DNA from 3 places in the Arthrobacter sp. SAFR-023 genome. Region 1 is predicted to be linked to each of the others. Evidence: predicted binding sites of a transcription regulator. Region 1 holds the regulator's gene; each other region holds the start of a gene.
The links. Region 1 encodes HrcA, which represses chaperone genes, less so after heat shock. Its sites were predicted from a motif close to TTNGCACTCGNNNNNNNCGAGTGCNAA; they were not measured.

Region 1 (4,374 bases):
GGCTTTCCGCGGGGCTCGAAACCGCTGCCCTCTCGCCGGGCGGCAGGAAGGCCGTGGCCGGGTTGATCGCCGACGGCCTCGTGGTGCCTGAGGAGGCGTTCCGAGGCCGCCTGGTCCTCACGCTGAAGGGCCGGCTGCTGGCGGATGCCGTGGTCCGCAGGATCCTGCCGGACTAGCCGCGACAACACATAAAGCAACGCGAGGTCACTTACAGCCCCATATCCCTAGCGGATTGGGCTGCAACTGACCTCGCGTTGCTATTTGGCTACGTGGTCCAGCCGGCTACTTGATCCAGCGGAGGTTGTACGGGTACCGGTGCGGCTGGCCTTTGTTGACATGGACACCGGCGGATACTGCAAAGCAGGTCAGCGCGATCCAGATGAGTGTGGCCAGGACGGCGAACAAATTGCCGACGACGGGAAGCAGCACCAGCAGGTTGGCCACGAAGGCCGCAATCGTCGGCGGCAGCGTGAAATTGAGGGCTTCCTTGGACTCCTGCGCGGTGAACGGGCCGCGGTCGCGGAAGATGAGGTAAATCAGCAGCGCCGGAACACAGCCGAGGATGCCGCCGAAGTGGGCCAGGGTGGCCCACTGCCGGTCCTCGCTGGCGGTGAGCGGAAGCGCATTCGCCGGAACGCCATGGTACTGGGGCAGGTCCTGGCCGGACTGTGTGTCCCTGCGGTCGCGAGCGTCTTGTGCCACGGTGTCTTCCTTAAGCTTGCGTTGGTGCGATAGTGCCTTGGCGCCGGGGCCGCCGTGCGGTGCCGCCGTACCAAGGATACCGGGCCATCGGGGCAAACGCGGGCTCAACGCCGAATCCGGGGAGCGTAGCGATGGGAATTAGGGAACTGTCAGGAAATCGATGACCTCTTCGACCCGGCCCAGCAGGGCGGGCTCAAGGTCGGCGTAGGTGCGTACGGCGCCGAGGAGTTTCTGCCAGCCGAGGCCGACGTCCTCCTTGGTCTCGTGCGGCCAGCCGAAGGCGGTGAGGATGCCGGTCTTCCAGTCCGTACCGCGCGGCACCACGGGCCACTGCGGAATGCCCAGCACCGACGGGCGGATCGCCTGCCAGACGTCGACGTACGGGTGGCCCACGATCAGCACGTTGCCGGCGGCGCCGGGTGACGCCATTACGGCGTCGGCAATCCTTGACTCCTTGGAATTGGGGACCAGATGGTCCACCAGGACGCCCAGCCTGCGGCCGGGGCCGGGGCGGAAGGAGGCAACGGCCGCCGTCAGGTCATCGATGCCGTGCAGGGGTTCGACGACGATGCCCTCCACCCGGAGGTCGTCGCCCCAGACTTTTTCCACGAGTTCGGCATCGTGCTTGCCTTCAACCCAGATCCGGCTGGCCTTGGCCACCTGCGCGCGCTGCCCTTCCACCCGCACCGAACCCGACGCCGTCCGCCCGGCTGTGCCCGATCCCGCGGGCTTCGCCTTGGGCGCGGGAGGCATCAGGCGGATTGGCTGGCCGTCCAGGAGAAAGCCGAAGCCAAGCTTGAAGGACCGGGATTTTCCCCGGCGGTCCTCGAGCGCCACCAGGTGCATGCCGCCGGACTTCTCCACCCGGATCACTGCGCCCACCCAGCCGGACTGGACGTCCTCGAGCACCATGCCGCGCTCCACCGGCACCTCGGGCAGGCTGTTCTTGGCAGGCACTGCGATCTCCTGCGGGCCCCAGGTCTGGTACTGCATTTGTTCACCGCTTTGCATTCGAAAGGAGCCGCTCCGGCCGCGGGCGTGCCGCCGGGGGAAAGGCGCCCGGAATTTCGCCCGGAGCGGTACCAATGCTAACAACGGGGCGACTCATATTAGACTTGTTAGCACTTGGGCATGTCGAGTGCTAACCACAGCGTTTGCAGGCGGGACTAACGCCCGGAGCGGTTACGGCCAAAAGGAGGTGGACGGTGAGCGAACCACGGAAGCTTGAGGTGCTGCGCGCCATCGTGGAGGACTATGTCCATTCCCGCGAACCGGTCGGCTCCAAGGCCCTCGTGGAACGGCACCATCTGGGCGTCTCCAGCGCCACCATCCGCAACGACATGGCGGCCCTGGAGGACGAGGGCCTCATCACTGCCCCCCACACCAGTGCGGGCAGGATTCCCACGGACAAGGGTTACCGCTTGTTCGTCGACCAGATCTCCGCGGTCAAGCCGCTCTCTCCGGCGGAGAAGCGCGCCATCCAGACCCTGCTTGAGGGGTCCGAGGACCTCGACGACGTCCTGGACCGGACGGCCCGGCTCCTGTCCCAGCTGACCAACCAGGTCGCCGTCGTGCAGTACCCGCACCTGAGCCGTGCCGTGGTCCGGCACATTGAATTCGTGCTGCTGGCGCCGCGGAAGGTGTTGATCGTGCTGATCGCCGACTCCGGCAAAGTTGACCAGCGCGTCGTCGACGCCGGACAGGACCTGTCAGACGACACCCTGGCCGCCCTGCGCACCCGGTTCCTGACCGGTGTGGCCGGAACGCCGGTGGCCATCCTGCCCCAGCACCTGGCCGCCGTCGTGGCCGGTTGCACGCCCGCCGAGCGCCCCGTAGCCATGGCTTTGGGCAAGGGACTGGAGGGCCTCTCCCACAACAGCCGGGAAGACCGCATGGTCCTGGCCGGAACGGCCAACCTGGCACGGTCCAACGTGGACTTCCCGCTCAGCATCGGACCTGTCCTTGAGGCCCTTGAGGAGCAGGTGGTCATGCTGCGGCTCCTAAGCGACATGGCGCAGGACCCGCGCGGCGTGGCCGTCAGCATCGGCCGGGAAAACCCCTACGACGGGCTGGCCGAGGCATCGGTGGTGGCCACGGGCTACGGCCCCGACGCCACCGCCAAGGTGGGCATACTGGGCCCTACCCGGATGGACTATCCCACCACCATGGCCGCCGTGCGCGCGGTGGCCCGCTATCTTTCGAGGATTCTGGGCCCGTGACCACACGCCCCGGACATCCCCTGACAACAGGCAGTACAACGAGGAAGAGATACGAACTTTGAGCAGCCACTACGACGTTCTTGGAGTCTCCGCGGAAGCCACCGGCGAGGAGATCAAAAAGGCCTACCGCAAGCTGGCCCGTTCGCTGCACCCGGACGTCAATCCCGGGGAAGACGCCGCGGAACGGTTCAAGGCCGTCACCCACGCCTACGAGGTGCTGTCCGATCCGCAGAAGCGCAGGGTCTACGACACCACCGGCAACGAGAACGGGACCGACAACGGCTTCGGCGGCGGCGGTTATGCCGGCCAGGGCTTCGCGTTCCAGGACATCTTCGACACCTTCTTCGGCGCCGGCGGCACCTCCGGCCCCGCGTCCCGCGTCCGCCGCGGCCAGGACGCGCTCATCAGCGTGCGGATCGACCTGCGCGACGCCGTGTTCGGCGTCAACAAGAAGCTCGAAGTGGACACGGCCGTCACCTGCCCCACCTGCGAAGGATCCTGCTGCCGGGAGGGCAGCCACCCGGAACGCTGCGACATCTGCGGCGGCAGTGGACAGGTGCAGCGGGCGGTCCGTTCCATCCTCGGCCAGGTCATGACCGCCGCCCCCTGTGGTTCGTGCGAGGGCTTCGGCACCGTCATCAAGGACCCCTGCAACGAATGCAGCGGCCAGGGCCGCATCCGCAGCCGCCGCTCCCTGACCATCAAGGTCCCGGCCGGTGTGGCCACCGGCACGCGGATCCAGCTCTCCGGCCAGGGCGAGGCCGGTCCGGCGGGCGGGCCGTCCGGTGACCTCTACGTGGAAATCCGCGTTAACAACGACCCCACGTATGTCCGCGAGGGCGACGATCTCCACGCGACCCTGAACATTCCCATGACCGCCGCTGCCCTCGGCACGGAAGTGAGCCTGGAAACCTTCGACGGCAAGCAGGAGATCGACGTCAAGGCGGGCACGCAGTCCGGTGAGATCATCACCCTCCGCGGCCTCGGCGTCACCCACCTGCGCGGCTACGGCCGTGGCGACCTCAAGGTCCACTTGCAGGTGGAGACGCCGTCCAAGCTCGACCCCGCCCAGGAGGACCTGCTCCGGCAGCTGGCCAAGCTCCGCGGCGAGCAGTTCTCCGAGGGCAAGCTCGCGGCCGGCGGCGGCGTCTTCGCCAAGCTGCGGGACCGCCTCGGTAACCTGTAGCGGTGAGCAACCCCGTATTCTTCACCCCGCCCGGCGCGCTGGACAACATTGTTCCCGGTTCGCTGTTCGTCCTGGACGGTGCCGAGGCCCGGCACGCGGTCACTGTGAAGCGCCTGGCTGTGGGGGAGCAGGTTGACATTGCCGACGGAGCCGGCAAACGCATCACCGGAACCGTGACGGAAGCTGCCCCAGCCGAGCTGACGGTCGAATGCGCCACCGTCAGTGCGGAACCGCGGCCGGACATCCGCCTCGTACTGGTGCAGGCCC
Region 2 (4,374 bases), on a different contig from region 1:
GAACCGGGCGACGAGGTCCTCTGCGGCGTGACCCTGCTGCGGCACCGCAAGGCAGCAACCGTAGCAAGCAGCAGCCCCGAGGCGCAGGCCATGGACGAGATCCAGTACGACTTCGGCGACGGCCCCTGCATGACGGCATCGCGCGAGCAGGTCACGATCCATATCACGGACCTGGAAAACCACGACCGCTGGAAGAGCTACGCCGAGAAGGTCGTGGGGTACGGCGTCCGCTCCATCCTCGCCATCCCGTTCGTGCTCGAGGGCGAGACCCGGGCCGCCTTGAACCTTTACTCGCACCGAAAGGGCCGCTTCGAGGGCCGGGTCCTTGAACTGGCGCAGGACTTCGTCAGCCAGACCTCAATGGCCCTCCGGCTGGCCGTCCGCTTCGCCCATTACAGCGACGCCGCGGCCAACCTCAAGGCCACGCTGGAAACCAGGACGGTAATCGACGTCGCCGTCGGCGTGATCATGGCGCAGAACAGGTGCAGCCAGGAGGAAGCCTTCGAGCTGCTCAAAGCAGCGTCGAGCACCCGCAACATCAAGCTGCACAGCGTTGCGACGTCGATCGTTGACTCGCTGGGCCAGGGCCCGGCGAAGACCCACTACCAGGGCTAAGCCAGCCTAGGGGCCACCGAAACTCTGGCCTTCGGGTTCCTGCCCCATGTCCCGTGAACCCCCGGTTCCGGTACCGCCAGTTCCCGCACCCCTGGAGACGCGGACCTTCCTGGCTCCGGCAGCGGGCTCCTCGGACAGCGGAACTCGAACTTCCAGAACGCCGTCGGTGTACGAGGCGCGGATGTCCTCCTGGTTCACCGGGCCGGGAAGGCTTACCATTCGCGAAAACGTGCCGAAGCGGAATTCCGAGCGGTACCCTTCCTTGTCCTTGTGCTCCGATTTTTCTTCACGGCGGACTGTGATCTGCAGCTGGCTGCCGGCGAGGGTGATGTCGACGTCATTGTCAGGATCGATGCCCGGTGCTTCGGCCTTTACCACCAAGGAACCGGCTTCCCGGTATTCCTCCACCCGGAGCCACGCGTCCATATCCCCCTCCAGGAAACGGCGGAAGGGTTCCGGGATATCCACGCCGCCCCGCCTGAATATGTTGGTCATCGCTCTTACCTCCTGTCAGCTTCCGGCCCCAATGCAGGATGCGGAGGACCGGAACGGGTCCCAACACCACAAAGCTACGCTCCTGCGGAGCGCTTGTTAAGGCGCAGTAGGGGCGCGTGCCAACCGCTGCCCATGCAGCCTCCGGCCCCGCCAGCAGGACACCGATCTGGCACCGATCCTGAGATTTCCTTGGGAAAACCCGGGAAGTTTCCGGCTGCAGCTCCAGGCCGTGCGCCAATGCGCACGTTTTCGCCGCCCGGACCCCCCAGAATCCGCACGGAACCTGCTATCGAGGGGTGCGGGCACCGAGCTTTTCACAGGAGGCATGCCGCACATTGGCACCATGCAAGGGATCAGGCAGCCAAAGGAGGAGCCCCCGGTGAAGACGCTGTTACTGCTGTGCATTCCGGTGGTTGCTTTCGCAGCACTCAACGTCTGGAACCAGGCGGTTGCGGAGCCCACGCCTCTTAAGGAACCAGGCATAGTGGTGGCGGAGGTCTCCACATCAGCCAGTGCAGAATTCACGGCGGGAAACGAGACCATTCACGGAGGTCCTGATGGACGCTAACACTGCCACCCCTGGCGAGCCCAATCGGCTCAACGTCCCCTCCGAACGTGGGAGATACCCCGAGGATGCAGCGAATGAGTTGGAGGAGTTCTGCAGCGAATCGCTGAGGTCGATCGACAAGACGGTGATGCGCGCCCAGGTCATCGAACTCATCCTGGACATCCTCGCCACCACGGATGTGGAATCGGAAGCCAGGCACCGACTGCTGCAGCACCTGGCCCTGCATCCGGGGTCCCCCGAGCAGGCGCTGCTGTGCCACCTGAGCGAGAACGCCTGCCTTCCGCCGGCCGCGGGCGGCGACAGCCTGACGGCGGACGGAGACAGTCTTCCGGCGGGCGGCTTCCTCCCGGCGGGCGCAGACTACTTCGCGGCTGGGGCGGCGGACCGGCCCGCGCAAGGCAGCGGGGACTCGGGTGAAGGATCGAAGTCGAGGTGGCTCCCGGCCCCACTGCGGAACCTGCTGCGGCGCGACTGATGTGGACCGGCCGCTGAAGAGGGCCTGGCGGCGGCCGGCCTCCGGCAGTGTCAGCTCCGGTGGTGCCCGATCAGCCAGCCTGCCATCTGCTGCGCCCGCTTGGAAGCGAGGAAGTCGCCTTCCGTTGCGGAGATGATGGAGCCCTTCATCAGGATGTGCCAGGAGCGCGCGAATTCGTCAGGGCGTTCGAGTCCCGCCTCCTCGGCGAGCGCCTGGATGTGCCCGCGGATTCTGGCGAGGTAACCGATGCTGGCCTCGCCAAGCGGATGATCCGGGCCCATCTCCAGGAGGACGTTGATGAAGGTGCACGCCTCAAAATCGTCACGCTGGAACCAGTCACCGAAGACGTCAAAGATGGCCAGCAGGCGCCCTTCGGGGGTGGTCCCCCTGCGCCTCGCCTCGGAGACAATCAGGTCCACGGTCCAAACCTGGTCACGGAGTGCGAGAAAAGCCAGGACCAGCGCGTCCTTGGAGGGGAAGTGGCGGTAAAACGTGGACTTGGCGACGCCGGACCGTTCAATCAGCTCATTGATCCCGACGTCGCGGACACCGCGGTGGGAAAAAAGTTCGTAGGCGGTGGCCAGGATCCGGTCCACTGGTTCACTATGGCCGGTACGCACTCCTAGAGGAAGCAAGGCATCCCCGGTTGCATCAGGAGCACTCATCAGAGAATCAGTGTACCTTGGTACTAGTAGAGACAGACCTGTCTGTCTTATTGTTTTAGGAACATGACCCTTCGTCTTGGAAACCGCGTCCTGGCAACAGCGCCGGATCCCGAGCCGCGGGCGTCACTGCAATGGGGCAGGAACAGGAGGGTACCGATGGACGAAGATATGCGCGCGGTGGAAGAGGCCGTGGCGACGCTGGAATCCGCAATAGTAGAGCACGACCCCGCGGCTGCAACCCTGCAGCACGCAGTGGCGGCGGCCGTAACCCACGGCAAGCCGATCCGCGAAGTAGCCGCGGCGGCACACATGACTGCCCTGGAGGTCCTGGACGCGGCCGACGCCGTCACGTATCCACAGCAGGCGATGCAGCCATGGATGGCCTAGTAGCTGCGCGCAAGACCTCGCGGAAACTTGATTGCATCCCGGGGTAAACCTGCGGCGAGCCTGATCTGCCCGCGCCACCCTTAAGCATCAGCCCTGAGGAGTGATTTTCCAGGGAAAGCATGCAACAAGGACCGCCAGGAAGCGGGGGGCGCCATGAACCAATCAGCAACTCTCGAGGAAGTCGTCGAAGTCGGCGGTGTCATCACCGATCGCCAGCCGCTGGACTTTTACCGGCTGGGGCTCGCCGGCTGCATCGACAGGCTCACAGTCCCCCTGCGCCGCGAGGGTACCTGCGTGCACTGGGAGACTCCCCACCACGGCGTCGAGATCTCGTCCGGCTGCGCGTCGGTGCTTTACCAGTCCGCACAGGAGGCGCTGAGCAACACGTTCAGGCATGCGCACGCCACCGATGTCACTGTCCGGCTTACCGCCGTATTCCACGGCATCCGCCTCATGGTCGCCGACAACGGCACGGGCTTCGAATCGGTTTCGCCTGCAGCGGGACACGTCAACGGCCACGGACTCAGGACCATCTCGCAGGCGGTCGATGAAGTGGGCGGGACCGTGGACATCACCTCGGCTCCGGGCACCGGCACGGCCATGACCATCACCATTCCGCTCGACTGAACCGCAGCGCATCGCGGCACGCCTGCGTCCCGGGCCTCGCTTAGGATGCTGTACATGACCCTGCCGAACGCCGAGCCCCGCGCCGTCCGGGCTTTCGAATCCGTGGAAATCCAGCAGGCTCTGGCCGGACTACGCGGCCAGCTGAGCACTGGAAGGCGGATTCTCCTCGGTGTGGCTGGTTCCCCGGGGTCCGGAAAATCCACCTTCTCGGCCTGCCTGGCCGACGCACTCGGCCCCGAGTCCGCCCTTGTGGTGCCCATGGACGGTTTTCACCTGGGCAACGCCATTATTGACGGCACTCCCCTACGGCAGCGCAAAGGCGCGCCGGACACGTTCGACGTCGGGGGCTACCTTTCGCTCCTGCAGCGGCTTGCGCGCCGGGACGAGGACGTGGTGTATGCGCCCGACTTCCGGCGGACAATCGATGAGCCCGTGGCCGCATCGCTGGCCATCCCGGCCGCCCTCCCCGTCATCATCACCGAGGGCAACTACCTGCTCAGCTCCGATCCCCGCTGGCAGCAGGTGCGGGCACAGTTGGATGA
Region 3 (4,374 bases), on a different contig from region 1:
GCCGCACGCCCGGAGCGTACAAGGCGCTGCTGGCCGTTCTGATGGGGAAGGCCACCGCCCCCGGTAAGCTGCCGGCCGCCGTCGGACCCTACCGGGCCGGCACGGGCTGCAAATAACAACCGGCTTCAGGTAATAAACCCGGCCCCGCCGTTTAATGGAGGGGTGCCGATTCTGAATAAAGACATGACCCTGTGCATTTCCCTCTCGGCCCGGCCGAGCAACAACGGGACCCGCTTCCACAACCACCTGTACGACCAGCTGGGCCTCAACTGGATCTACAAGGCCTTCGCGCCCACGGACCTGGCCCAGGCGATCGCGGGCGTCCGCGGCCTGGGGATCCGCGGCTGCGCCGTCTCCATGCCCTACAAGGAGGACGTGATCGCCCTGGTGGACGCCATGGACCCGTCCGCCAAGGCCATCGATTCCGTCAACACCATCGTCAACGACGGCGGCCGCCTGACGGCGTACAACACGGACTACACGGCGATCGAGCAGCTGCTGGAGGGCAACGCCGTTCCGGCCGGTTCATCGGTGCTGCTCAAGGGCGCCGGGGGCATGGCCAAGGCCACGGCCGCCGCCCTGCGCGACGCGGGGTTCAAGGACGTGACCATCATCGCCCGCAACGAAGCAGCCGGCCGGGCGCTCGCCGATCTATACGGCTTTGCCTGGCGCGCAGAGCTCGGCAGCGGCCCGGAGGCCACTGCGGACATGGTCATCAACGTCACGCCGGTGGGGATGGCCGGGGGACCGGAGGCGGACGCGCTGTCCTTCCCCGCCGAAACCATTGAAGCCGCCAAGATCGTCTTCGACGTCGTGGCACTGCCGGCGGAAACACCGCTCATCAAGGCGGCGCGGGCGGCCGGCAAGCAGGTCATCACCGGAGCGGAGGTGGCCACGATTCAGGCGCTGGAGCAGTTTGTGCTGTACACGGGTATCCGCCCCACCGAGGAGCAGGTCCGCGACGCCGAGGCGTTCGTCCGCGCCCAGTAAGCCCTGTAGCAGCCAGCGGTTACACGGGCTCCACGGAGACAGCCACTCTTTCTTCCCCGATCCGGGTGAGGACCAGGGTGGCTGTCTTTTTGCCTGCGCCCTTGCTGCCGGCTTTACCCGCCCCCTTGCCTGCCGGCAGTAGCTGCCTGCGCAGCTCCTCAGGGGTGACGGACGTGCCGCGCTTCTTGATGTCCAGCACGCCGACGCCGTTCACCCGGACCCAGGCTTTGAGCGCCTTGACGTTGTACGGCATGACTTCCAGAACCCGGTAAGCCCGGGCGTACGGCGTGTCCACCAGCTCCGGGGCGCAGATGTAGGCGATGTGCTCATCAACGAGGTGGCCGCCCAGTCCGAGGGCGAGGTCTGCCACAAGCCCGGCGCGGATGACGGCGCCGTCCGGCTCGTACAGGAAACCCTCCACCGGGCCAACAGGGGCCACGGGTCCGGCGTCGAACTCCTCCCCGCTGGTGAGTTCGGCGGCGCCCTCTGCACCGATGACCAGGGCGGCCCGGCGGATGCCCGGGCGGGCCACGACGTTGAACCACAGCGTGACTTCCGTGACGTCGCCGTTCACCGAGACCCACTGTGCCTCGCAGTCCGCCGGCACCGACTCGTGCGGCATGCCGGGGCCCATCTTGACGCCGACGGCGCGCCCCGCGGCGGCCAGCGACTCCACGAAGGACAGCGGCGGAGAGAACGCCTCGGGGTCCCAGATCCGCTTGGTGCCGGACGTGGTGGTGGTGCGCCGGGCGGGGTCCAGCCAGACGCCGGCCCCGTCCTCCAGCTCCACGGACGTTGCGTCCGAATGGACCACCGTGGCGTGGGGAAAGGGAATGAGGTTGATCGTGGCGCAGGCGGCGGTGGTCTCGTCGACCTCCACGGCGGTCACGGCGATGTCCAGAGATGCCAGGGCCATGGCGTCCGCGCCGAGGCCGCAGCCGAGGTCCGCGACATGGCTGACGCCAGCCTGGGCAAAGCGCTGGGCGTGCCTGGCAGCGACGTTGAGCCGGGTCGCCTGCTCCAGGCCGGCCTGGGTGAAGAGCATCTGCTGGGCAAACTCACCGAACTTGGCCTCGGCCCTGGTCCGGAGCCGTGACTGTGTCAGGACGGCGGACACGAGTTCGGGGGAGTGGCCGGCCTTGCGGAGGCTTGAGTTGAGGCTGAAGGAGTCGTCTTCCCGGTAGGGTCCGAGCGAGGCCAGCAGCTCCCATCCTTCTTCGGTTAGGAGTGGGGCGATCTGGTCCTGCGGTGCTTCAGACATGGGATCAAGCCTAGTGGAGCGGCCGCCCGTGCTCTTCCCGATCGGCCTGCTCTTCCCGATAGGGTGGTCTGAATGGAATCCAGCGCAACGCCAACCCCAGGTCAGTCCGATTCAGGTCAGCCCGAAAGCACCGGCCCCGGTCCGGCACAGCATAGCCGCCTGGTCCGGTACGCACGTCCGGTGCTGATCGCTGGAGCCGTTGCCGCCGTCGTCTGTCTTGTCCTGCTGGTGATCATCTTCCTGCTGGATTCCTTCAATGCCACCGTCTACTCGGTGGGCGGCAAGAACATCAGCGACGCCACCGAGGAAGCCCGGCAGATCCGGGACCTGTACCTGGGGGCGCGCGTTGGCGGCATCGTGGCGCTCATCGTGTCGGTCGTGACCGCGGCGGCGGCCGCCGTCGTGCTTGTCCGCGAACAGCGGAAAGCGGGGGACGAAGAGGCCGACGGCGGCCCGGACCTGGGGTTCGACGACCTCGCCGGGCGCTGAACCGCCCGCCGAAATCGGGTCCGTGCGGGTTACGGCGGATGAAATTCTGGCACTCACCTTGACCGAGTGCTAACCCCTTACATAGAGTCATCATTAGCACTCTCCCTAGGAGGGTGCTAACACACGAAGAGCTGCCAGCCTGGCTGCTGCCGGCACCGCGACGACGGTCTGCCGCCACGGCGCAACAGTTTTTACTGTCCATGAATTTTGACGAAAAGGAGAGGTCCGAGTGTCGGTCTCTATTAAGCCTCTTGAGGATCGTATTGTTGTCCGCCCGCTCGAAGCCGAGCAGACCACGGCTTCCGGCCTGGTCATTCCGGACTCCGCCCAGGAGAAGCCGCAGGAAGGCGAAGTTGTTGCAGTAGGCCCCGGCCGCTTCGAAGACGGCAACCGCGTACCGGTCGACGTAGCCGTTGGCGACGTCGTCATCTACTCCAAGTACGGCGGAACCGAAGTCAAGACCGGCGGCACCGAGTACCTCGTGCTCTCCGCCCGCGACGTTCTGGCGATCGTCGTTAAGTAACTCTTTGGATCCCCGTGCCGCTGCCCGAGTCTGATTCTGTCTGACCGGGCGGCTGCGCGGGGTTCTGTCTTGAAAGGACAAACCATGGCAAAGCAGCTTGCGTTTAACGACGCTGCCCGCCGGTCGCTTGAAGCCGGCATCGACAAGCTCGCCAACACGGTTAAGGTGACGCTTGGTCCCCGCGGCCGCAACGTCGTGCTGGACAAGAAGTGGGGCGCCCCCACCATCACCAACGATGGCGTGACCATCGCCCGGGAAGTCGAACTGGACGACCCGTACGAGAACCTTGGCGCCCAGCTGGCCAAGGAAGTCGCCACCAAGACGAATGACGTCGCCGGTGACGGCACCACCACCGCAACCGTGCTCGCCCAGGCACTGGTCAAGGAAGGCCTGCGCAATGTTGCCGCCGGCGCCGCTCCTGGCCAGATCAAGCGCGGCATCGAGGTCTCTGTCGAGGCCATCGCAGCGCGCCTGCTGGAGAACGCTCGTCCCGTCGAGGGCACCCAGGTGGCCAACGTTGCCGCCATTTCCGCGCAGAGCGACGAGGTTGGAGAGCTGCTCGCCGAGGCATTCGGCAAGGTCGGCAAGGATGGTGTGATCACCATCGAGGAATCCTCCACCACGCAGACCGAGCTGGCGCTGACCGAGGGCATGCAGTTCGACAAGGGCTACCTGTCCCCGTACTTCATCACCGACACCGAGCGCCAGGAAGCCGTCCTCGAGGACGCCCTTATCCTGATCAACCAGGGCAAGATCTCCTCGGTGCAGGAATTCCTGCCGCTGCTGGAGAAGGCGCTGCAGAGCTCCAAGCCGCTGTTCATCATCGCCGAGGACGTCGACGGCGAGGCCCTGTCCACGCTGATCGTCAACCGCATCCGCGGCACCCTGAACGTGGTTGCCGTCAAGGCTCCGGGCTTCGGTGACCGCCGCAAGGCCATGCTGCAGGACATCGCGACGCTGACAGGCGCCCAGGTTGTGTCCCCGGAACTGGGCCTGAGCCTGGACTCCGTTGGCCTCGAGGTGCTGGGTACCGCCCGCCGCATCACGGTGACCAAGGACAACACCACCATCGTCGACGGCGCAGGTTCGGCCGAGGACGTTGCAGCACGCG

Region 2: ACTHQX_RS17150 (Hsp20/alpha crystallin family protein) is a predicted target of HrcA. The motif match lies at 1,207-1,233, and genes of this name have one in related genera.
Region 3: groES (co-chaperone GroES) is a predicted target of HrcA. The motif match lies at 2,787-2,813, and genes of this name have one in related genera.

Annotation. Positions count from the first base shown of each region.
Region 1 is NZ_JBQCMF010000003.1:32,616-36,989, reverse strand. It holds gene hemW (radical SAM family heme chaperone HemW) at 1-176, shown strand, start outside; gene ACTHQX_RS04365 (DUF4870 domain-containing protein) at 283-702, opposite strand; gene ACTHQX_RS04360 (DUF3097 domain-containing protein) at 841-1,695, opposite strand; gene hrcA (heat-inducible transcriptional repressor HrcA) at 1,908-2,921, shown strand; gene dnaJ (molecular chaperone DnaJ) at 2,980-4,107, shown strand; gene ACTHQX_RS04345 (16S rRNA (uracil(1498)-N(3))-methyltransferase) at 4,110-4,374, shown strand, end outside.
Region 2 is NZ_JBQCMF010000016.1:83,073-87,446, reverse strand. It holds gene ACTHQX_RS17155 (GAF and ANTAR domain-containing protein) at 1-615, shown strand, start outside; gene ACTHQX_RS17150 (Hsp20/alpha crystallin family protein) at 622-1,110, opposite strand; gene ACTHQX_RS17145 (hypothetical protein) at 1,668-2,153, shown strand; gene ACTHQX_RS17140 (TetR/AcrR family transcriptional regulator) at 2,204-2,818, opposite strand; gene ACTHQX_RS17135 (hypothetical protein) at 2,975-3,205, shown strand; gene ACTHQX_RS17130 (sensor histidine kinase) at 3,359-3,832, shown strand; gene ACTHQX_RS17125 (nucleoside/nucleotide kinase family protein) at 3,887-4,374, shown strand, end outside.
Region 3 is NZ_JBQCMF010000001.1:452,468-456,841, reverse strand. It holds gene ACTHQX_RS02130 (glycoside hydrolase family 3 N-terminal domain-containing protein) at 1-116, shown strand, start outside; gene ACTHQX_RS02125 (shikimate 5-dehydrogenase) at 163-990, shown strand; gene ACTHQX_RS02120 (THUMP-like domain-containing protein) at 1,010-2,251, opposite strand; gene ACTHQX_RS02115 (hypothetical protein) at 2,432-2,740, shown strand; gene groES (co-chaperone GroES) at 2,970-3,263, shown strand; gene groL (chaperonin GroEL) at 3,348-4,374, shown strand, end outside.